4 regions of the Streptomyces sp. NEAU-YJ-81 genome follow, and region 4 is predicted to be linked to each of the others. Evidence: riboswitches for the same ligand, from Rfam matches in the RefSeq annotation. Region 4 holds a riboswitch; each other region holds the start of a gene.

Region 1 (5,550 bases), on a different contig from region 4:
GAGCGTTCGCCGGGGATGAACCAGGCGGGCAGCGGGCCGAGTTCGCCGGGCACGTCGACGTCGGCGTGGTCGATGCCGAGCGCGTCCCGCGGATTGCCGATGTACACCTGGGGGGTCAGCCGCACCCGGGTGCCGGGGGTGAGGTCGCCGTGGGTGACCCGCTCCAGGCGGCGCACCACGCAGTCGGCGGGGTGCGGGGCGTCCTCGATGACGGGGCCGACGACGGCGTGGCAGGAGCGGCCGGTAAGGCCGTAGACGCCGGGGCGCAGCGAGGCGAGCGAGCGGGTCAGGGTGATCTGGCCGGCCGCGGTCGCGTGCACGGTGAGCGGGGGCTCGTTCGGCAGCGGACGGTCGGGGGCCGGTTTCAGCGCAGCGTCGGTGGCGTACCGTCCGGCCGCCACCGCGGCCACGCCGGCACTCAGCAAGGTGGTGGCGGCCGCGACCGCCGTTGTCCACAGGCGCATCCCTCCCAGTGTGGGCGGGGAGGCGGCCCCCGGCCAGCGGGCGCGCCCGGCCGGGTGACCGTCCGGCCGGGGCCCGGGCGCGTGCGGTGCGGGGCCGGGCGGGTGCGGTGCGGGCCCGGGCGGGTGCCCGGCGGGCTCAGCTCGGCTGGCCGTAGCCGCTGAGCTTGTCCGCGGCGCGCCGCAGCTCGTCCGGCGGGATCAGGGAGGGGGTGCGGCCGGGGACGGAGACCGCGGTGAGCCAGACCCGGCACATCCATTCGAGCTGGGCGGTGCGGTCGTACGCCTGGTCCAGGGTGGCGCCGTGGACGACGGTGCCGTGGTTGCGCAGCAGGCAGCCGCTGCGGCCGCGCAGCGCCTCGATCATGGCGTCGGCCAGTTCGTCCGTTCCGTAGAGCGCGTAGGCCGCGACGCGGACCGGTCCGCCGAGGGCCGCGGTCATGTAGTGGATCGCGGGGAGCTCGTCGACGAGCGTGGAGACGGCCGTGGCGTGGACGGCGTGGGTATGGACCACGGCCTCGGCGTCGGTCTCCCGGTAGACGGCCAGGTGCATGGGCAGCTCACTGGTCGGCTCGAGCGTGCCGAGGAGCTGCTGTCCGTCGAGGTCGACGGCGACGGCGTCCCGTGGGCCGAGCCGGTCGTAAGGGACGCCGCTCGGGGTCACCAGGACGGTGTCGCCGACCCGGGCCGAGACATTGCCCGAGGTGCCGACGACCAGGCCGTCGGCGGTGGTTCTGCGGGCCGTTCTCACCACCTGCGTCCATGCCTGCCGCAGGGGATGGGTCAGCCGCGGCTGCGGCTGCCGCGTGGATCGCGACTGGGTCACCTGCCCTCACCTCCGAGGCCCGATCCTCCCAGGCGTCCGGCGGCCGGGCGATGGCGGGACCGGAAGGGGCGCGCCGCTTGTCTACGACCGCGCCTCGTGGGCAGCCGCCCCTGTGAGGGTGAACGAGGGTGAACGGCGGGCGGCCGCGGGGCCGGTCCCGGGGCCTCCGCCGGCAGTCCTCGATCGGGACTCAACTCCCGTACGACATGGGAAAGTAGGCTTGAATTCATCAGGCTTTAGCACTCCCGCAACCACGTCACCCTGATGCCCCACTCAGTTCATCTTCCGTTCACCCTGTTTCCTTACGTTCACCGTGCCACTAACGACCTTCGAACTGATTGACCGGGTGTATGGAACACATCACGCTTCTCATCGGGATCGTGATCGTCACGGCCTTGGTGTTCGACTTCACGAACGGCTTCCACGACACGGCTAACGCCATGGCCACCACCATCTCCACGGGAGCACTCGGTCCCAGGGTGGCGGTGGCGATGTCGGCCGTCCTCAATCTCGTCGGCGCGTTCCTGTCCGTGGAGGTGGCCAAGACCATCTCCGGCGGGATCATCGACGAGGACTCCGGTATCCGACCAGAAGTGATCTTCGCGGGGCTGGTCGGGGCGATCCTGTGGAATCTGGTGACCTGGCTCGCCGGGCTCCCCTCCAGCTCCTCGCACGCCCTGTTCGGCGGCCTGATCGGCGCCACCGTGGTCTCCGTCGGCCTGGACGGGGTCAACGGCGACGCGATCGTCATGAAGGTCCTGATCCCCGCCGTCGCCGCGCCGGTCGTGGCCGGCATCGCCACGGTGGCCGCCACCCGGCTCACCTACCGGCTCGGCCGCGGCCGCTCTTCGGAGGACACCGCGAAGGGCTACCGCGCGGGGCAGATCGCCTCGGCCGCCCTGGTCTCCCTGGCCCACGGCACCAACGACGCCCAGAAGACGATGGGCGTGATCACCCTGGCGCTGGTCACCGGGGGCGTGGTGGCACCCGACTCCGACCCGCCGCTGTGGGTCATCGTCTCGGCGGGCCTGGCCATCGCGCTCGGCACCTACCTGGGCGGCTGGCGCATCATCCGCACCATGGGCAAGGGCATCACCGACATCCAGCCGCCGCAGGGCTTCGCCGCCCAGACCGGCGCCGCGACCGTCATCCTGGCCTCCTCCCACATCGGCTTCGCGCTGTCCACCACCCAGGTCTGCTCCGGCGCCGTCATGGGTGCGGGTGTCGGCCGTAAGGGCGCGGTGGTGCGCTGGTCGACCGCCGGCCGCATGGTGCTCGCCTGGGTGCTGACCCTCCCGGCCGCGGGCCTGGTGGCGGGCGGCGCCGCGCTGCTGGCCGACCAGGGGAACGCGGGGGTCACGGCGGTGGCCGTGCTCGCCGTCCTGGCCTGCGGGGCGATCTGGGCGCTGTCGCGCCGCAAGCCCGTGGACCACACCAACGTCAACGAGGTCGGCGCACACGAGCCGGTGGGCGTCGTCACGGCCGCCCTGCGGTCCGTGGCCCCACCGCCCGCGGGTGCGAAGCCTTCCGCCCCCGAGAGCGCGGCGGAGACCGCCCCCGAGGGCGGCATCGCCGAGCACACGCCCGACCAGACCCCCACCCCCGCCGCCGCGAGCAGCACCTCCCGCTAAGGAGCCACGGAACATGAGCATCGACTGGGCGGCACTCGGCCAGGTCTTCGGCGTCAGCCTCGTGGTGACGGTCGGCATGGTGGGCGTCTTCACCCTGGGCATCCTCGGGACGTCCCGTAAGGCGGCGCCGGAGCAGGGCGGCGCGGCCGCCGTGTCCGGTGGCACGGTCGGCGCCTCCGCGCTCGCGCGCACCGGGGCGTACACCTGCTTCGCGCTGTGCGCCGCGGCCGTGGCGTACGGCATCTATCTGATCGTCGCCTGAGGCTCGCGTCCTCATCGACCCACCGGCCGCCGGATGGTGGCGCTGACCAGCGCCGACCGTCCGGCGGCCGCCTCGTGTGCGGCCGCGCCTGTGGGGCTCGGCACACTCGGGCGTCATGGGTCATATGCGAGTTGACGGCCATTCGCGGCCCATGGTGGACTTCCCGAGCCAAACGGCGGCAGGAGAGGAAGCCGGTGAGAATCCGGCGCGGTCCCGCCACTGTCACCGGGGAGCACTCTCCCATCGCCTGTATGGGGTCACGGCTCGACCGTACGGTTGCTTTCGTACGCGGGGCTGGAAGACCGGGAGGGGCGCGGATCCGGGAGCCAGGAGACTTTCACCGCCGGTGACGTCGAACCAGGGCGCGGACCCTGAGTGAGGACATACCGCCATGCCCGGCACTGCCACGCCGCCAGCCTCCTCTGTCCCCACTGGCTCTTCCGGCCTCTTCAGCCCACCCGGCCCCTTTGGTTACATGTCGTCGCGCCGAGGCGTGACGGCGGCCTGACGGATGCGTGCCGATCACGCCTCGTTCGCGTGCGGCGCGGCCCTCGGCTTCCTCGGTGATCTCGCCACGGGCGATCCGCGCCGCGGCCATCCGGTCGCCGCGTTCGGGCGCGCCGCCGCGGCCGCCGAGCGCCGGCTGTGGCGTGACCACCGCGGTTACGGGGCCCTGCACACCGCGTTGTGCGCGGGCGGCGCGGCCGCTGGTGCCGCGCTGCTGACCCGCGCCGTACGGGCCCTCGGCGGGCGCGGTGGCGCGGAGGTCGCGCTGACCGCCGCCGCCACCTGGGCCGTGCTGGGCGGTACGACGCTGGGCCGTGAGGCACGGGCCGTCGGCGGCGCCCTGGCCGCGGGGGACCTGGAGGTCGCCCGGGAGCGGCTGCCGCATCTGTGCGGGCGCGATCCGCAGGCGCTGGACGGGCCGCAGATCGCCCGCGCGGTCGTCGAATCGGTCGCCGAGAACACCTCCGACGCCGTCGTGGGCGCGCTGGTGTGGGGGGCCGTGGGCGGCGTGCCGGGGCTCATCGGCTTCCGCGCCGTCAACACCCTGGACGCCATGGTGGGCCACAAGTCGCCGCGCTACCGGCGGTTCGGCTGGGCGGCGGCCCGTCTGGACGATGTGGTCGGCTGGCCCGGTGCGCGCCTTACGGCGGCCCTGGCGACACTCGCGGGCCCCGATCCGCGCGGTGCGCGGCGCGCCTGGCGGCGCGACGGCCGGCACCATCCGAGCCCCAACGCGGGCCCCGTGGAAGCGTCGTTCGCGGGCGCGCTCGGCGTACGGCTGGGCGGCACCCTCACGTACGGCGGCCGGGTCGAGCACCGGCCGGTGCTCAACTCCGGCGGGCGGCCGGTGGAGTCGGCCGACATCGAGCGGGCGATACGGCTGTCGCGGCGCGTCGGCGTCCTGGCGCTCGGGGTGTCCGTGGCGGCCCGGCCGGTCCTGAGGGCGTTGACGGGGCGGCTCCGGGCCGCTGGAAGGGGCGGCGGATGAGCGGGATACGCGGTACGGGCGGCACGGACGGTTCCGGGGCGCGGGGCGGGGGGCTGCTCGTCGCGGGCACGACCTCCGACGCGGGCAAGAGCGTGGTGACGGCCGGGATCTGCCGGTGGCTCGCCCGTAAGGGCGTCAGCGTGGCTCCCTTCAAGGCGCAGAACATGTCGCTCAACTCCTTCGTCACCCGGGAGGGGGCGGAGATCGGGCGGGCGCAGGCCATGCAGGCCGCCGCCGCGCGCGTCGAGCCGAGCGCGCTGATGAACCCGGTCCTGCTGAAGCCGGGCAGCGACCGCAGCAGCCAAGTGGTGCTGCTGGGCAAGCCGGTGGGCGAGCTGAGCGCGCGCGGGTACTTCGGGCGGTCGGGGCCCGCGGCGCACCCGCCGTCGGGCGCGGCCTCCCCCGGGCGGACGCGGCCCTCGGGGCGGGAGGCTCTGCTGGGGACCGTCACGGAGTGCCTGGAGGAGCTGCGGCGCACCCATGACGCGGTGATCTGCGAGGGCGCGGGCAGTCCGGCCGAGATCAATCTGCGCCGCACCGACATCGTCAACATGGGGCTGGCGCGCGCCGCCGGGCTTCCGGTCGTGGTAGTCGGGGACATCGACCGCGGTGGCGTCTTCGCGTCCTTCTTCGGCACCACCGCGCTGCTGTCGGCGGCGGACCAACGGCATGTGGCCGCCTATCTGGTGAACAAGTTCCGCGGCGATGTGAGCCTTCTGGAGCCCGGTCTGGAGATGCTGCGCGACCTCACCGGGCGCCCGACCGTCGGTGTGCTCCCGTTCGCCCACGGGCTGGGGATCGACGAGGAGGACGGGCTGCGGGTGTCGCTGCGCGGCACCGTGCGGGAGAGCGTCGTGGCGCCCCCTCACGGCGCG
Region 2 (5,550 bases), on a different contig from region 4:
TCCGGCCGTCCACATACGCCGGGACGCCGGTGACCATGAACTTCGGCGGTGAGCCGAGCCGGTCGGGCCAGTTCCGCCGTACGAGATCGTGGTTGGCGCCGATACCGCCGGAGGTGACGATCACCACCGGGGCGTTGAGCTCGAATTGGCCCACCACGGTGCGCGAGGTGGGCTTGCCGCGGGCGGCGTCGCTCGGCTCCAGGATCGCGCCGCTGACCCCGGTGACGGCACCGCCGGTGACCACCAGATCGTCCACCCGGTGCCGGAACTTGAAGGTCACCCGCCCGTCCTTCGCGGCGGCCCGCACCTTCTTCTCGAACGGCTCGACCACGGCCGGACCGGTGCCCCAGGTGACGTGGAAGCGCGGCACCGAGTTGCCGTGCCCGTCCGCGAGGCCGCCGCCGCGCTCGGCCCAGCCGACGATCGGGAACCACTGCACGCCGAGCCCGTGCAGCCAGGACCGCTTCTCCCCGGCCGCGAAGTCCACGTACGCCTCGGCCCATTTGCGGGCCCAGTAGTCCTGGCCGCCGGGATCGGAGACGCCGCGGTCGAAGCCGGCCGTGCCGAGCCAGTCCTGCCAGGCCAGTTCGTGGGAGTCCTTGATGCCCATCAACCGCTGTTCCTCGGAGTCGACGAAGAACAGGCCGCCGAAGGACCAGAACGCCTGGCCGCCGAGGTTGCTCTCGGGCTCCTGGTCGAGGAGGAGCACCTTGCGTCCCGCGGCCGTCAGTTCCGCCGTGGCGACCAGCCCGGCGAGCCCGCCGCCGACCACGATGGCGTCCGCTTCCGAGGACGCCCCGGAGGCGGCGAAGGCCGGACCCGCCGCCTGGGCGAGCGCGGCGCCGGCGAGCACACCGCCCGCCGCCGTCAGGGCGCGGCGGCGGCTGATCCCGGCAAGCGAGGCGGCATTCTCTGTGGAGTTCTCCATGGGCTGCCTTCCGGAAGGGGGTTCGGAGGGTGCGGGAGATGCGAAGGGGGTTGCCGCGACGGCAACGTGTTACCGACGGTAGCCCACAGGGTGCGGGGCCGCCAGACTCCTGCTCCCAATGAGCAACTCCCCGAAGCCGTAGGGCACTTCGGCCGGTCAGCGCCCGCCGGATGACGGCTCGGGCGAGGCGCGCCGCCGTGGCGAGAAGGCGTACAGATCGAGGATGTCGGGCAGCGGCGCCACGCCGGGGCCGCCCGCGGTGACCCAGGCCACGACGTCCTCTGTCGCCTCCGGGTCGTTGACCAGGCCGAGCCACACCGGCCTGCCCCCGGCGGCACGTCCGGCCGCCGACGGCTGCACCACGATCACATTGGCCTGATCGCAGACGTCCAGACACTCGGAAACGCGTACGGGCGCCTCCTCACCGAGCCGTGCGAGCTGTGCCGCATGGTCGATTCCGGTCACCTTGGGGCTGCCGCAACAGCAGTCCCGGCATACGGTCACCCGGCATGGCACCGGGTCGGTCGGCCTGACAGGCATGCCGCATCACCCTCCTCCGGGGAAGTCCGCCCCCCACGCGGCGGAGCCGCACATCGACACACCCCGTCGAGGAGGCGACCGCGTGAGTCTCCTGGCTCTCGGGTCGATGCTCGTCCCGGCCTTCCCACCCGCGCGTACGGGCAGTGACCTGTTCGGGATCCGCTCGCCGATCACAGTGGCGGCACCGCGCCGGATTCACACCGGCTTCCTCGTTCCGCCGTCGCCTTTGTCGCCCGGCATCATCGCATCCCGGGCACCGCCACACCACGTGGCCCCCGCTCCCGCGAGCGCCGTGGGCGGCTCGACGTCAGTTGCGGCGGGCCGCCGCCTCCGCGAGGATTTCGCCCAGGCCCTGGCGGGTGGCCGCCAGCACCACGCGGTCGTGCGGCCGCAGGACATAGCCGGGGTGCAGATCCCATACCAGGGAGGGCGCCTGGGTGGCGCCGTCGTAAGGAGGCGCCGCGGCGAGGTCGCGTTGCCGGTCGGCGGGTTCCGCCGCGTCCAGTGCGATCACCCGCCAGGCGCCCGGCGCGAACGCCTCGGCGACGGTACGCCCCTCCAGTTGCGGATGCCCGGCGACATGCAGGGCGGCGAAGAGCAGCACCCTGCGCTCGACCGGTATGGCGCCGAGGATCTGACGTCCCATCATCGCTCCGGCGAACGCCGGGGCCGCCAGGCTGGAGACGCTGCGGCTGCGGGTGAGGGCCCGCGGATGGGCCGCGCGCAGCGTGCGGTAGACGGCGGTGGCGAAGCGGTCGTCGTACAGGCGCAGCGCCACCCGCAGCCGGGGCTTGACCGAGCGGGCGTACAGCGTCGCCTCCAGGTTGGTGGTGTCGACGCTGGTCAGGGCGAGCAGGGAGCGTGCCCGCTGGATCTTGGCGGCCTCCAGGACGCCCTCCTGAGTGACATCACCGATCACCGTCGGCACTCCCAGCCTGCGGGCCAGCGGGATGCCGCGCGCCCCGGGGTCCTCTTCCACGCACACCACGGGGATGTCCATCTCCCGGAGTCTGGCCAGGACCCGGGTGCCGACCTTGCCGAGCCCGAGCAGCACGACGTGGCCGGAGAGGCCGCGCGGAGGGCGGCGCAGCGCGGAGGCGGTACGGAAGGTGCCCAGTGCCTCGAGCGCGGCGGCCACCAGGACGGGCAGCATGAGCAGTCCGGTCAGCCCGGACAGCAGTTGGAGGACCTTGCGTCCGGTGGGCTCGTCGAGCGCCGGGTCGTCGATGGCCAGCACGTCCAGCACCGTGAGGTAGGCGGCGCGGAGCAGACCGGCTCCGGTGAGCTGCCAGGAGGCGATGGTGAGGGCGAGCACGGCGATCGCCATTCCGGCGACGGACCAGCGCAGCCGGCGGGAGAACAGCGAGGCGAGGGGCAGTCTGCGGGTGCCGAGCCGCCGTGGCGGCAGCGGTGGGCCGGTGGCGGAGACGGCCTCGAGCACCACCGTGTCGCGTCCGGTGGCGGCGGCCACCTCCTCGTCTCCGGGCAGCAGCTTGGGACCTTCGTCCCCGCTGCTGTCGGAGCCCTCGCTGCCGCCGGGGTCGCTGGTGGTGGACGAGAGCAGGGCGAGGGTGCACAGCCCCGGGCGGGCCACCTCGTCGGGGCCGGGCGGGGTGCGCTCGGCCGCGCGCAGCAGCAGCCCGTCGGCCTGGAGCACTTTGCTGGTACCCGCGACGGCGGTGGCCGCCAGCGCGGGTGCCGCGGTGTCGGCGTCCGACAGTACGGTGGTGGTGGCGTCCAGCTCCGCCGCGTCCATCCCGGGATCGGCGACCCGCGCCGCCTCGTCGAGGAGTTCCTCCAGATGCTGGCCGAGCTTGCGGTTGTAGAGCCGGATCACCAGCCGCAGGCGGGGGTTGAGGCGGCGGGCGCGGAGGGCGGCGTGGATGTTGGCCTCGTCGTCGTCATGGACCAGGGCGAGCGCGGTCGCGTGCTCCGCACCCGCCTCGGTCAGCACCTCTTCGTCGAGCGCCGGGACCTCCATGACCCGCACTCCCCCATCCGGAGCGGGGTCGTCCGCGGCTTGCCGGGGCAGCGGGACCCGTCCGACGGCCGCGCTGAACCGGCCGAAGAGCGCGGAGGTACGGCCGCCCGGCCGCCATCCCGCCACCTGCCGCCCGGCCGGGTCCGCCAGGGGGGTGCCGCCGGGGATGACGACCGTCACCCGCGTCCGGTAGACGTAGTAAAGCTCGGCGGCGAGGCGGTGGGCGAGCGCGTCGTCACCGCAGACGACCATGTGGGCCGCCCCCGCGGGGGACGGCGGGTCCGAGGTGGAGGTGGAGAACACGACGGCGAAGCCCCCCGTTGGTCCGTGATGCCGTGGGTCGTCCGGGCGGGGTACGGCGGCCGCGGTCTCCGGCGGCCGGCACCCGCGCTCCGGCGGTCATGATCAGACCGTACCTGGTGGGCCGCCCAAGGGAGTTGGGCACCGGGGGCCGGCGACCGGACGCCCCGTGTGCTCACTCCCTCGGGGCTCCGCAGCGCGCACAGCGGGCGAAGGGCGCGGTGTCCTGGATCGCGCCGCAGTCGGCGCAGACCCGATCCAGCCAGCAGGCGGGCTCCCCGCCCTCGGGCTCGGCGGGCGCCGGGTCCGGGTCGGGATCCGGGTCCGCCGTCTCCCGGTCCGCCGTCTCCCGGTCCGGGTCGCCAGGTCGAGCCGTGCCGCTCATCGTGTGCGCCTCCCTGTCCGGACCGTGCGCGGGTCCATCCGCCAGCCCTTTACCCGTGGCTCCGTCCCGGGAAGCGGCCCAGCCATAGATCCGATCTCTCATGCGCCAAAAACCCTTGACGGGGCGTAATGCCGCTCAACCCCTCCCCAGTTATCGGATGACTCGGTAACGTATCCGCCTCGGGAGGCAACGATGCCGAGATCTTACCGACGCTCCGCTGTGGCATTTCTGCTCTGCGGCGTCCTGGCCATGACGCTCTTCATCACCGGGCCCGCACAGGCGAAGGACTCCGCCTGGACCGTGCGCGGCCCCTCACCCCACTCCGGTCCCCTCGCGCAACTGCGGCTCGACGGAGCCTCGGGAACGCTGACGCTCCAGGTGTCCCGGGGCGGACGGACGGTGGTCGAGCCCTCACCCGTGGGCATCGTCACCGAGCGGGCGGATCTGTCGCACGGGCTGCGCTATCTGGGGCGCCACGACCGCACCGTCGTGGAGCGCTACCGGTCGACGGTCGGCAAGGAGCGCTCGCGCACGGCGCGGATGACCGAGACCCGCTTCCGGTTCCGGGGCAGCGCAAGCGCCCGGCTGGACCTCGTGGTGCGGGTCTCGGACGACGGGGTCGCCTATCGCTATGTCCTGCCGTCCGGCAGCGGTGATGTCCTTGGCGAGACCTCGGCCTTCACCCTGCCGTCGGACGCGGCCGCATGGCTGGGCGACTACCGCAAGGACAACGAGAACCTGTTCAAGGAGTACACCGCGGCGACCGCGCCCACCGGTGAGTACATGGCCCAGGCGCTCTTCGAGACGGCGGGCGGCTACGCCCTGATCGCCGAGTCGGATCTCACCGGCCGCTACTCCGCCGCCCGGCTGATCCATCAGCAGGGGCAGCCCACGTACCGGATCGGACTCTGGGATCAGCGGGTCACGTCCGACGGACCGCTCAGCACGCCCTGGCGCGCGCTGATCGTGGGCGATCTGGGGACCGTCACCCAGTCCACCTTCACCGACGATCTGGCACCCGCGTCGCGGGTCGCCGACACCTCGTGGATCCGGCCCGGGCCCGCGCTGTGGACCTGGCTCGCGGGCGGCAAGCCGGCCGGGCAGAGCCTGTCGATGCAGAAGGGGTACGTGGACTACGCGGCCCAGCGCGGCTGGCCGTATGTGGTGGTGGACGCGGGCTGGTACTTCGACCCCGACCAGTGGGATGTCACCGATCCCGACTGGCCGCGCAACAGCTGGATTCCGCAGCTCGTGGACTACGCGCGCGAGCGGCATGTGGGCATCCAGGTCTGGATCCACCACCGCGACCTCGACACCGCCGAGGAGCGCGAGCTGTGGCTGCCCACGCTGGAGAAGTGGGGGGTGAAGGGCGTGAAGATCGACTTCATGGACTCCGAGGCCCAGGAGACGCTGCGC
Region 3 (5,550 bases), on a different contig from region 4:
GGAGGAGCTGCCCGCCGACCGCCGGGTGCTGGACGACTCCAATGAGGGCTGTCTGTCGGTTCCCACGGCCTACATGGAGCTGGCCCGCCCCGACTACGCGGTGGTGCGCGGCCAGGACCTCGACGGCGAGCCGATCGCGGTGCGTGGCACCGGCTACTTCGCGCGCTGTCTGCAGCACGAGACCGACCACCTGTACGGCTACCTGTACATCGACCGGCTCTCCAAGCGCGACCGTAAGGATGTGCTGAAGCAGATGGCCGAGGGCACCGCCCGCTATGAGACGGTGCCCAACGACTGAGTGTGCCGTACCTCACAGGGCGGGCCGGACCCACGCGGGGTCCGGCCCGCCCTGTGGCATCAGAAGTCGTCGTCGAAGGCGACCGAGCCCTCGACCGCGACCTGGTAGGCCGAGGCGCGGCGCTCGAAGAAGTTGGTCAGCTCCTGGACGTTCTGCAGCTCCATGAAGGAGAACGGGTTCTCCGAGCCGAAGACCGCGGGGAAGCCGAGGCGCATTAGGCGCTGGTCGGCCACGCACTGCAGATACTCCTGCATCGACGCGGTGTTCATGCCCGGCAGCCCGTCCCCGCACAGATCGCGGGCGAACTGCAGCTCCGCCTCGACGGCCTCCTTGAGCATGTCGGTGACCTGCTGCTGGAGTTCGTCGTCGAAGAGGTCCGGCTCCTCCTCGCGGACGGTGTCCACGACCGAGAAGGCGAACTCCATGTGCATCGACTCATCGCGGAACACCCAGTTGGTGCCCGTCGCTAGGCCGTGCAGCAGCCCGCGCGAGCGCAGCCAGTACACGTACGCGAAGGCGCCGTAGAAGAACAGCCCCTCGATGCAGGCCGCGAAGCAGATCAGGTTGAGCAGGAAGCGGCGGCGGTCCTCCTTGGTCTCCAGCCGGTCGATCTTCTCCACCGAGTCCATCCAGCGGAAGCAGAACTCCGCCTTCTCTCTGATGGAGGGGATGTTCTCGACGGCGGCGAAGGCCGCGGCGCGGTCGTCCGGGTCGGGGAGGTAGGTGTCCAGCAGCGTCAGATAGAACTGGACATGCACCGCCTCCTCGAAGAGCTGCCGCGACAGATACAGCCGCGCCTCGGGGGAGTTGATGTGCTTGTAGAGCGTCAGCACCAGATTGTTGGACACGATCGAGTCGCCGGTCGCGAAGAAGGCGACCAGACGGCCGATCAGATGCTGCTCACCGGGGGAGAGTTTGGCGAGGTCGGTGACGTCGGAGTGGAGGTCGACCTCCTCCACGGTCCAGGTGTTCTTGATCGCGTCGCGGTAGCGGTCGTAGAACTCCGGGTACCGCATCGGCCGCAGGGTGAGTTCGAAGCCCGGGTCGAGCAGGTTCTTCTGGGATGTGGGGGACATTACTGGCAGGCCTCGCAGGACTCGGGGTTTTCCAGGGAGCAGGCGATCGCGTCGGCCTCGGCCGGAGCCTGCTGTACGGGGATGGGGGCGGGCGCGGGCGCGGTGGCCGCGGCGCCGCCGCCACGGGCGCTCTGGGCGATCCGGGTGGCCGGACGCGAGCGCAGGTAGTACGTGGTCTTGATGCCGCGCTTCCAGGCGTACGCGTACATCGAGCTGAGCTTGCCGATGGTCGGCGAGGCCATGAAGAGGTTCAGCGACTGGCTCTGGTCGAGGTACGGGGTGCGGGCCGCCGCCATCTCGATCAGGGCGCGCTGCGGGATCTCCCACGCGGTGCGGTACAGGTCTCGTACGTCCGCGGGCACCCAGGAGAACTCCTGGACCGAGCCGTTGGACTCGCGCAGCGCCTCGCGGGTCTGGGCGTCCCAGACGCCCAGCTTCTTGAGGTCGTTCACCAGATAGGAGTTGACCTGCAGGAACTCCCCGCTGAGCGTTTCGCGCTTGAAGAGGTTGGAGACCTGCGGCTCGATGCACTCGTAGACGCCCGCGATGGAGGCGATGGTGGCGGTCGGCGCGATCGCCAGCAGCAGTGAGTTCCGCATCCCGGACTTCGCCATCCGGGTGCGCAGCGCCTCCCAGCGCTCCGGCCAGGTGGCCACCGCGTCCGTGTAGTGGTCCGGGTGCAGCACACCGCGCGCGGTGCGGGTCTCGGACCAGGCCGGGTGCGGGCCGTGGCGCTCGGCGAGCTCGCAGGACGCCTCGTACGCGGCGAGCATGATGCGCTCGGAGATCCGCGTGGAGAGCGCCTTGGCCTCGGGCGAGTCGAACGGCAACCGCAGCCGGAAGAAGACGTCCTGCAGCCCCATCAGGCCCAGACCCACCGGGCGCCAGCGGGAGTTGGAGGCCCCGGCCTCGTCCGTGGGGTAGAAGTTGATGTCCACCACGCGGTCGAGGAAGGTCACGGCCGTGTGGACGGTGGCGTCGAGGCGCTCCCAGTCCAACTGCCCGTCCTCGTCCAGGTGTGCGGCGAGGTTGACCGAGCCGAGGTTGCACACGGCGGTCTCGCCGTCGTTGGTGACCTCCAGGATCTCGGTGCACAGATTCGAGGAGTGGACGACCCTGCCGGGCTCGGCGGTCTGGTTGGCGGTGCGGTTGGCGGCGTCCTTGAACGTCATCCAGCCGTTGCCGGTCTGCGCGAGGGTGCGCATCATCCGGGCGTACAACTGCCGCGCCGGGACCTGCTTGACCGCCCGCCCCTCGGCCTCGGCTTTCCGGTACGCGGCGTCGAACTCGTCGCCCCACAGGTCCACCAGATCGGGCGCGTCGACCGGGGAGAACAGCGACCAGTCGGCGTCCGCCTCGACCCGGCGCATGAACTCGTCCGGGATCCAGTGGGCGATGTTCAGGTTGTGGGTCCGGCGGGCCTCCTCGCCGGTGTTGTCCCGCAGCTCCAGGAACTCCTCGAGGTCCGCGTGCCAGGTCTCCAGGTAGACGCAGGCCGCGCCCTTGCGCCGGCCGCCCTGGTTGACGGCGGCCACCGAGGCGTCGAGTGTGCGCAGGAACGGCACGATGCCGTTGGAGTGCCCGTTGGTGCCCCGGATCAGCGAACCGCGCGCCCGGATACGGGAGTAGGACAGGCCGATGCCGCCCGCGTGCTTCGACAGCCGTGCCACCTGGTGGTAGCGGTTGTAGATCGAGTCCAGCTCGTCCAGCGGCGAGTCCAGCAGATAGCAGGACGACATCTGCGGATGCCGGGTGCCGGAGTTGAACAGCGTGGGGGAGCTGGGCAGATACGACAGCGTGCTGGTCAGCCGGTACAGCTCGGCCACATCGTCCAGCGCCCGCTCCGAGAGGTTCTCGGCGAGCCCGCAGGCCACCCGCAGCAGGAAGTGCTGCGGGGTCTCGATCACCTGACGGGTGATGGGGTGGCGCAGCAGATAGCGGCTGTAGAGGGTGCGCAGTCCGAAGTAGCCGAAGCGCTTGTCGGCGCCGTCGGCCAGGGCCCGCTCCACCAGCGCGTCCAGCCGTGCGGCGTGGGCGGCGGCGAACTCCGCGGTGGAGTCGGCGAGCAGGCCCTCACGGTGGCCCACCTGGACGGAGGTGGAGAAGGAGACCGCGCCCTGCCCGGCCGCCTCCTCCGTGATGGTGAGCGCCAGCAGCCGCGCGGCCAGCCGCGAGTATTCCGGCTCCTCGGCGATCAGCCCGGCCGCCGCCTCGGTCGCCAGGCCACGCAACTCCGCCTCGTCCGAGCCGGGATGGCGGCCGCGCAGGGCGGCGGCCGCGACCTTACCGGGGTCGGTGGCAGGCAGGTCGGCGGTGAGTCCGGTGAGGGTCCGCAGCAGGGCGGTTCCGGGCGCGTCGTGCGCTGCCTGAGAAACCGCCTGCTCTGAAACCGGATCTGCGGGCGCGATGGTCACTGAGGTGCTCTCCCTCGCTCGGCCGGGGCCACGAGGGGGTGCGATGGGCGCGTACGGGCATGCCGATGCCGCACTCCTCGTACGTCAGGCACACCACGCAGCGTCCATCGGCCCAACCCTCGAGGCCGGGGGACGTGTTCACACAGGGCCGTCGGCAGGTGCTCGGACTTACGGGCACGCCGCATAAGCGCACACGTACACCGTTGCGGGACAGTTCCGGATTCCCACCGGATTCCCCTGCGGCGACAGCGAGGACGAGCATACATCTTGTGTCGGCCGACGCACGCACCCCCATATCTTGTGTCGCGAGGTGCGGAGTTTCGCATGAATGTGCTAATGCGTTCCGGAGGTGGCCCGTGACCTGGGGCCCGTGGCAGCCCGCAGCCGGGCGCGCACGCGAACCCGTAGCCCGGCACACGAGCCCGTGACCCGGCGCGCGCGAGCCCATGGCCCAGGACGCGCGCCGCCAGTCGTCACAGCTCCACGGTGAACGCCCACAGGGTGAGCTCCAACTTGGCTATCGGCGACCAGTCCCGCTCCGGGGCCCGCACAAACCCCAGCCGCTCGTACAGCCGGTGGGCGGCGGTCATGGACTGCTGGCTGCTGATCACGATCCGCCGCAGCCCCAGCGCGCGCCCCCGGTCCAGGCAGGCGCGCACCAGCGCCTCGGCCGCCCCGCGCCGCCGCGACTCCGCCCGCACGGCCAGCATCCGGAACTCGCCCTCGCCGGGCCGGGCCAGCTCCGCATACGCCCCGCCGTACACCGCGAACGCCACGGCCCCCAGCACCTCGTCACTCGCCGCGTCCGCCGCGACCAGCAGCTCGGCCTCGGCGGCCCGGCGCCGGGCGTCGCGCAGGGGGGTGAGATATGGATCACTGTCGCCGAAGTCCAGGAGCCCGTCCCCGAGATACACCTGGGCGGTGAGCTCGCCGATCCCGTCCAGCTCCTCGTCCCGCGCGTGCCTGATCGTGATGTCCATGGCCGCAGTCTGCCGCACACCACTGACAGCCGGGCCGCCATGCGTCCGGCGCCGGTCTTCGCCGTCACTCGCAGCTCTGCGCCGTCACTGGGCGGTGGTGTTGATCACTCCGGTGGAGCCCGCGCGCTTGTTGGCGGCGTCGGCTTCCTGATAGGTGAAATAGCGCCGGACCGTGCCGTCCGGGAGCGTCAACTCGTAGACGACAACGGGTTGCGGGCCCCCACGTGCCCCTCCGCCGCAGTTGCAGGCCATGGCTGCCGTTCCTTTCCCTGGAGTCCAGTACGGGTCGGTGTCAGTCCAGCCACCGCGAGGCGACCCCGGCGAGGTAGGAGAGCGTCAGGGCGGTGGCCGGGAGGTGGAACCACGCGGTGGTGTGCAGCAAGGAGGCGTAGACGGCGATGGCGGCGGCGACCCAGGTGCTGGTGCACCAGCCGCAGTTGACGAGGTAGGAGGGCCGGGAGTCGTCGCCGAAGCGGTCGGCGACCCAGGTTCTGAACCCCGCCGCCAGCGTGTCCTTGGTGATGAAGCGGGTGATACGGCAGGTGGTGCCGAGGGCGAGGAGGAACGCGGCGAGGCTCATCGGATCGCTCCCTCCCCGGGTGGTCCCGCACGGGTTGGCACTGCCGATGTCACTCATTAGAGGCACGGTGGAGGACGGCAGGCCATACTCCGGCCGCGCGTTCCCCCGAATAGCGGAGCGCTTGTCATACAAGCTCGCCGCCAGGCGCGCCCAGATGCGCCAAACGAGTGATGGCAGCCCCGGAACCTTGAGTGACGGGGGT
Region 4 (5,550 bases):
CTTCACGCCCAGCCCGGCCCATCACCGGCTCGGCCTGGTGTGTCTGGGTGTCGGCCTCCAGCACGGCGCCCTGCCCGTCGTCGGCCCGCGCGTCCTGGACCACCATGTGGCGGTGGTCATCAGCGCGGGCCGCGGATGGTTCCGCGGCGTGGACGGCCGCCGCCGCACCGTCACCGCGCCCGCGCTGCTCTGGCTCACCCCCGGTGTCACCCACCACTACGCCCCGGACCCGGACACCGGATGGGACGAGGCGTTCGTCGACTTCACAGGACCGGCCACCGCCGCCTACGCCGACCTGGGCTATCTCGACGCGGACGGCCCCGTGGTCGCGCTCACCGACACCGCCACCGCCCGTACGGCCATCGGCCGGATCGCGCGCGCCGCGCGCCAGGGCAATCCGTTCCTGGAGGTCGAGACCGCGGCCGCCGTCCATGAACTCCTCGTCGCCCTCCGCCGCGTCCGCGCCGACACCGGCGCCGACGGACATCCGGTGCTCCAGGCCCTGGCCCGGGACGCCTTCCAGCCGCTCTCGGTGACCGAACACGCCGCCCGGCACGGCATGACACCGGCCGAACTGCGCACCGCGGTACGCCGCGGCGCGGGGTGCAGCCCCAAGGACTACCTCCTCGGCATCCGGCTGGGCCGCGCCAAGGAACTCCTCGTCGGCACCGAACTGCCGGTGGCCGCCATCGCCCGCCGCGTCGGCTACGACGACCCCGCCTACTTCAGCAGACTGTTCGCCCGCCGAGTGGGCACCGCACCGGTCCACTTCCGCGAGCAGCAGTGCCGCTCGGTCCCCGGCGGCTTCACCGACCGCATCCCCGACCCCAGCCGTCCACCGACGATCCCGCTGTCCGCGCCGGCGGACGACGGTCGGCGCGGCGGCGGATGACCGGACGCGCGCCTTGGGCCGGCCGGACGGCTGCGGGGGCGGCTTCCGCCATTGGAGGGACGGTGGGCCGCGATTGCCCTACCAAAGGGGCACCATGCATGCGAAGCCGGTCATATCCGGCGGCAGATTCTCAGCAAGGAGTTCCCATGCGTATCCGGACCGCCCTGTCCACGCTCGCTCTCACCGCCGCGTCCCTCGCCGTCGGCGCGGGCGGCGCCATCGCGGACGACGCGCCCGATGTCACCGTCAACAACTCCAGCAGCACGGCCTACCCCGGCGTGTGCGCCAGCAACCAGTTCTCCTTCGTCACCGTCCCGGTCAATCTGGCGGGCGGGTCGGACTCCGGCGCGTGCTGACCCCCTGAGCTCGCTGATGGACGGGGTGCGGCCGGTGCACGGCCCGGGCGGCACCGGCCGTACCCTCGGCCATCGCGTGTCCCAATTCACCATCCCGAATACCGGACCGCCCCCTGCACACCGCCGGACGGCCCCGTAGGCTGGCTGGTGTAGCTGGTTCGCCCCGTCCGCCAGGCGGGATGCGTCGTAAGAGGGAACCCGGTGGGAATCCGGGACTGCCCCGCAGCGGTGAGCGGGAACGACCGCCGTCATACGCACTGGGTCCGGTGAGAGGGCCTGGGAAGCGACGGCCACTAGGTGTCCTCCTCCAAGAGGACGCGCCCGTGAGTCCGAAGACCTGCCATCTGCCCGCGTACGGACGACTCGTGCGCGGACATCTCGGTGACCTCGAGGGCGGGTCGGCGTACATACCAGGCAGTTGGCCACGCTTTTGCCGCGCGAGGCCGAAAGCCCGGTGTGTCACCCTTCGCGCTCTCCTCCCGTCGCCGGGATCTCAGGGATTCATCTCGCGAAGGAGATCTCCGTGACACCGAAGTCCGCAGCCGCGGCGGCACGGGCCACCGTGTACGGCTACCCCCGCCAGGGCCCCAACCGGGAACTGAAGAAGGCGATCGAGGGCTACTGGAAGGGCCGCGTCACCGCCGACGCGCTCAGGGCCACCGCCGCCCAACTGCGCAGCACCACCTGGCGGCAGCTTGCCGGGGCGGGTATCGACGAAGTTCCCACGGGTGACTTCTCGTACTACGACCACGTGCTGGACACCACCGTCATGGTCGGGGCGATCCCCGACCGCCACCGGGACGCCGTCGCCGCCGACCCGCTCGACGGCTACTTCGCCATGGCGCGGGGCACGCAGGACGTCGCGCCGCTGGAGATGACCAAGTGGTTCGACACCAACTACCACTACCTGGTTCCGGAGCTGGGTCCGGACACGGTGTTCGCGGCCGACTCCGCCAAGCAGGTCGCGGAGCTGAAGGAAGCCCTCGGCCTCGGTCTGGCGGCGCGGCCGGTCCTGGTCGGGCCCGTCACCTACCTCCTGCTCGCCAAGCCCGCCCCCGGCGCGCCCGCGGACTTCGAGCCGCTTACCCTCCTGGACCGCCTGCTTCCGGTGTACGCCGAGGTCCTGGCCGATCTGCGGGCGGCGGGTGCCGAGTGGGTGCAGCTCGATGAGCCCGCCCTGGTCCAGGACCGCACACCGGCCGAGCTGAACGCCGCCGGCCGCGCCTACCGCGATCTCGGCGCCCTCACCGACCGCCCGAAGCTGCTGGTCGCCTCGTACTTCGACCGCGTCGGCGAGGCCCTGCCCGTACTGGCCAAGGCCCCGGTCGAGGGGCTGGCGCTGGACTTCACGGAGGCCGCAGCCGCGAATCTGGACGCGCTGGCCGCCGTCGGCGGGCTGCCCCGCAAGCGGCTGATCGCCGGTGTCGTCAACGGCCGCAACATCTGGGTCAACGATCTGGAGAAGTCCCTGGCCAGGCTCGGCACCCTGCTGGGCCTTGCCGACCGGGTCGATGTGGCCGCCTCCTGCTCGCTGCTGCATGTCCCCCTCGACGCGGCGGCCGAGCGGGACATCGAACCGCAGATCCTGCACTGGCTGGCCTTCGCCCGGCAGAAGACCACGGAGATCGTCACCCTCGCCAAGGGCCTGGCCCGCGGCACCGACACGATCACCGCCGAACTGGCCGCGAACCGGGCCACCCTCGCCTCCCGCGCCAACTCCCCCATCACCCGCGACCCGGCCGTCCGCGCCCGCACCGGCGCGGTCACCGAGGCCGACGCCCGCCGCTCCCAGCCGTACGCCGAACGCGCCGCGGCCCAGCGCGCCCACCTCCGCCTGCCGCTGCTGCCGACCACCACCATCGGCTCCTTCCCGCAGACCGGCGAACTGCGCACCGCCCGCGCCGACCTGCGCGGGGGCCGGATCGACACGGCCGGGTACGAGGAGCGCATCAAGGCCGAGATCCAGGAGGTGATCTCCTTCCAGGAGAAGACCGGCCTGGATGTGCTGGTGCACGGCGAGGCCGAGCGCAACGACATGGTCCAGTACTTCGCCGAGCAGCTCACCGGCTATCTCGCCACGCAGCACGGCTGGGTGCAGTCCTACGGCACCCGCTACGTCCGCCCGCCGATCCTGGCCGGTGACATCTCGCGCCGCGAGCCGATGACGGTGCGCTGGACGGCCTACGCCCAGTCCCTCACCGACCGCCCGGTCAAGGGCATGCTCACCGGCCCGGTCACCATGCTCGCCTGGTCCTTCGTCCGCGACGACCAGCCCCTCGGCGACACCGCCCGCCAGGTCGCCCTCGCCCTGCGCGACGAGGTCGACGACCTGGAGGCGGCCGGGACCTCGGTCATCCAGGTGGACGAACCCGCCCTGCGCGAGACCCTTCCGCTGCGCGCCGAGGACCGGCCCTCCTATCTGTCCTGGGCGACCGAAGCCTTCCGCCTCACCACCGGCGGCGTGCGGCCCGGCACCCAGATCCACACCCATATGTGCTACGCCGAGTTCGGCGACATCGTCCAGGCGATCGACGACCTCGACGCCGATGTCATCAGCCTGGAGGCCGCCCGCTCCCATATGCAGGTGGCCCGCGAACTCGCCGCCCATGGCTATCCGCGCGAGGCCGGGCCCGGTGTGTACGACATCCACTCCCCCCGCGTGCCCAGCGCGCTGGAGGCGGCCGAACTGCTGCGCACCGGTCTGAAGGCCATCCCCGCCGAGCGGCTGTGGGTCAACCCCGACTGCGGCCTGAAGACCCGCGGCTGGCCCGAGACCCGCTCCTCACTGCGGAACCTGGTCACCGCGGCCCGTACGGTCCGCGGCGAGCTGCCCGCGTCCTGACCCGGACGGCCGGCCGGGGCCGGAGCGCCACGCGCTCCGGCCCCGGGGCCGAACGCCGAATGCCGACGCCGGACGTGGTCAGGCGGCTGTCATACCGGACAGGGGACGCCGACGGTGCGCCTCGTCCTTCCGCCAGGCGCCGGGCGTGACGCCTTCCCTGGCCGAAAAGGCACGACTCAACGCGCTCCCGGTGTCGTAGCCGACCCTGACCGCGATCTCCTGGACGCTCAGCGGCGTCTCCCGGAGCAGCACCTTCACCCGGTACATGCGCCATGAGGTGAGGTAGCCGAGCGGGGTATCCCCCGCCTTCTCCTTGAACGAAGCGGCGAACGCCGAGCGTGACATCCCCGCCTTGCGGGCGAGTTCGTCGACCGTCCACGGATGGGCCAGATCCGCGTGCAACTCCCGCATGGCGACGGCCAGCCGGGGGTCTCGCAGTGCGGCGATCCAGCCGACGGTGCCGCCCCCGACATCGGCGCAACAGGTCCGTAGTGCCTGGACGAAGAGCACGTCGGACAGCCGGCTCATGATGAAGCCGCCGCCGAGCCCGCCTGCCGCGCTCTCCCTCGCGATGAGGTCGAACGTGGTGCGCAGGAGGTGGCTGGAGGTGTGGTCCAGGTTCAGCCGGAACAACGGGGGCAGCAGCGCGAAGAGCGGTTCGGCCGCCACGGCGTCGAAGGCGAACCGGCTGGACACGATCTGCGTCAGCTCACCGTCACCGCCGACCCGCGCCGCGTTGCCGGGTGCCTGGGAGACCAGTCCGTCGCAGTCGACGACCTCGCTGCCCGTGGTGTCCTGAAGGGTGAATCTCACGCCCGCGCGGACCAGGAAGCAGTCGTTCGCCTCCAGCCGCTGCGGCGCGGCGAGCGTGTCCGCGACGAGCCGGCACGAACCGCTGGAGATCAGGACCAGCCGGGCGAGGTCCCGGGGAGGGAACGAGATGCCCCACGGCGCATGGGCGTCCACCCGCACATAGCGCGCGTCCTCGATCTTCATGGTGGCGAGAAGGTCGTCGACGGGATCCATCTCCACCCTCCTGGACGATCTGCGCTAAACCGTGGACGCCAGGATACATATCGTCCAGCCGGGCCGCCCTATCGTGGAGGTGATCCAAGAACAAAGGAGGGGAAATGCGAACATTCCAGATGAAAGAAGGCGGCGACCTGATCGCCCCGGTCACGCGTCCGGTGCCGACTCCGTCGGCGGGCGAAGTGCTCGTCCGTGTGAAAGCCAGCTCCATCAACGCGCGCGACCTGCTGATCGTCTCCGGCAGGTATTCCATCGAGGTGCCGCCGGGGCGCATCCCGCTCTCCGACGGCGCGGGCGTCGTGGAGGCCGTCGGGGACGGGGTTTCGCGGTTCCGGGTGGGGGATCGCGTCGTGAGCACCTTCCATCCGACCTGGCTGTACGGTCGGTTCCCCGAGTGGGGGGAGTTGCACGGGACGCAGCGCGATGGATGG

What was found. A riboswitch is a leader RNA that binds a small molecule or an ion and turns the genes downstream of it on or off. The one in region 4 is predicted to bind cobalamin.
Region 1: it holds a riboswitch for cobalamin, as region 4 does, so the genes downstream of both, J5X86_RS25665 (cobalamin biosynthesis protein) here and metE (5-methyltetrahydropteroyltriglutamate--homocysteine S-methyltransferase) in region 4, are expected to answer to the same signal.
Region 2: it holds a riboswitch for cobalamin, as region 4 does, so the genes downstream of both, J5X86_RS28270 ((2Fe-2S) ferredoxin domain-containing protein) here and metE (5-methyltetrahydropteroyltriglutamate--homocysteine S-methyltransferase) in region 4, are expected to answer to the same signal.
Region 3: it holds a riboswitch for cobalamin, as region 4 does, so the genes downstream of both, J5X86_RS20460 (ribonucleoside-diphosphate reductase subunit alpha) here and metE (5-methyltetrahydropteroyltriglutamate--homocysteine S-methyltransferase) in region 4, are expected to answer to the same signal.

Annotation. Positions count from the first base shown of each region.
Region 1 is NZ_JAGFNO010000012.1:224,355-229,904, reverse strand. It holds gene J5X86_RS25685 (alpha/beta hydrolase) at 1-464, opposite strand, end outside; gene J5X86_RS25680 (class II aldolase/adducin family protein) at 601-1,287, opposite strand; gene J5X86_RS25675 (inorganic phosphate transporter) at 1,638-2,918, shown strand; gene J5X86_RS25670 (hypothetical protein) at 2,932-3,180, shown strand; cobalamin riboswitch at 3,364-3,517, shown strand; gene J5X86_RS25665 (cobalamin biosynthesis protein) at 3,692-4,675, shown strand; gene J5X86_RS25660 (cobyric acid synthase) at 4,672-5,550, shown strand, end outside.
Region 2 is NZ_JAGFNO010000015.1:86,694-92,243, reverse strand. It holds gene J5X86_RS28275 (FAD-binding dehydrogenase) at 1-928, opposite strand, end outside; gene J5X86_RS28270 ((2Fe-2S) ferredoxin domain-containing protein) at 1,085-1,468, opposite strand; cobalamin riboswitch at 1,553-1,682, opposite strand; gene J5X86_RS28265 (NAD-binding protein) at 1,776-3,701, opposite strand; gene J5X86_RS28260 (hypothetical protein) at 3,925-4,134, opposite strand; gene J5X86_RS28255 (glycoside hydrolase family 97 protein) at 4,327-5,550, shown strand, end outside.
Region 3 is NZ_JAGFNO010000008.1:229,546-235,095, forward strand. It holds gene def (peptide deformylase) at 1-298, shown strand, start outside; gene J5X86_RS20455 (ribonucleotide-diphosphate reductase subunit beta) at 358-1,374, opposite strand; gene J5X86_RS20460 (ribonucleoside-diphosphate reductase subunit alpha) at 1,374-3,788, opposite strand; cobalamin riboswitch at 3,924-4,067, opposite strand; gene J5X86_RS20465 (GNAT family N-acetyltransferase) at 4,262-4,768, opposite strand; gene J5X86_RS20470 (hypothetical protein) at 4,853-5,020, opposite strand; gene J5X86_RS20475 (hypothetical protein) at 5,061-5,348, opposite strand.
Region 4 is NZ_JAGFNO010000005.1:396,806-402,355, reverse strand. It holds gene J5X86_RS15440 (AraC family transcriptional regulator) at 1-892, shown strand, start outside; gene J5X86_RS15435 (hypothetical protein) at 1,039-1,248, shown strand; cobalamin riboswitch at 1,386-1,608, shown strand; gene metE (5-methyltetrahydropteroyltriglutamate--homocysteine S-methyltransferase) at 1,772-4,090, shown strand; gene J5X86_RS15425 (AraC family transcriptional regulator) at 4,169-5,116, opposite strand; gene J5X86_RS15420 (NAD(P)-dependent alcohol dehydrogenase) at 5,221-5,550, shown strand, end outside.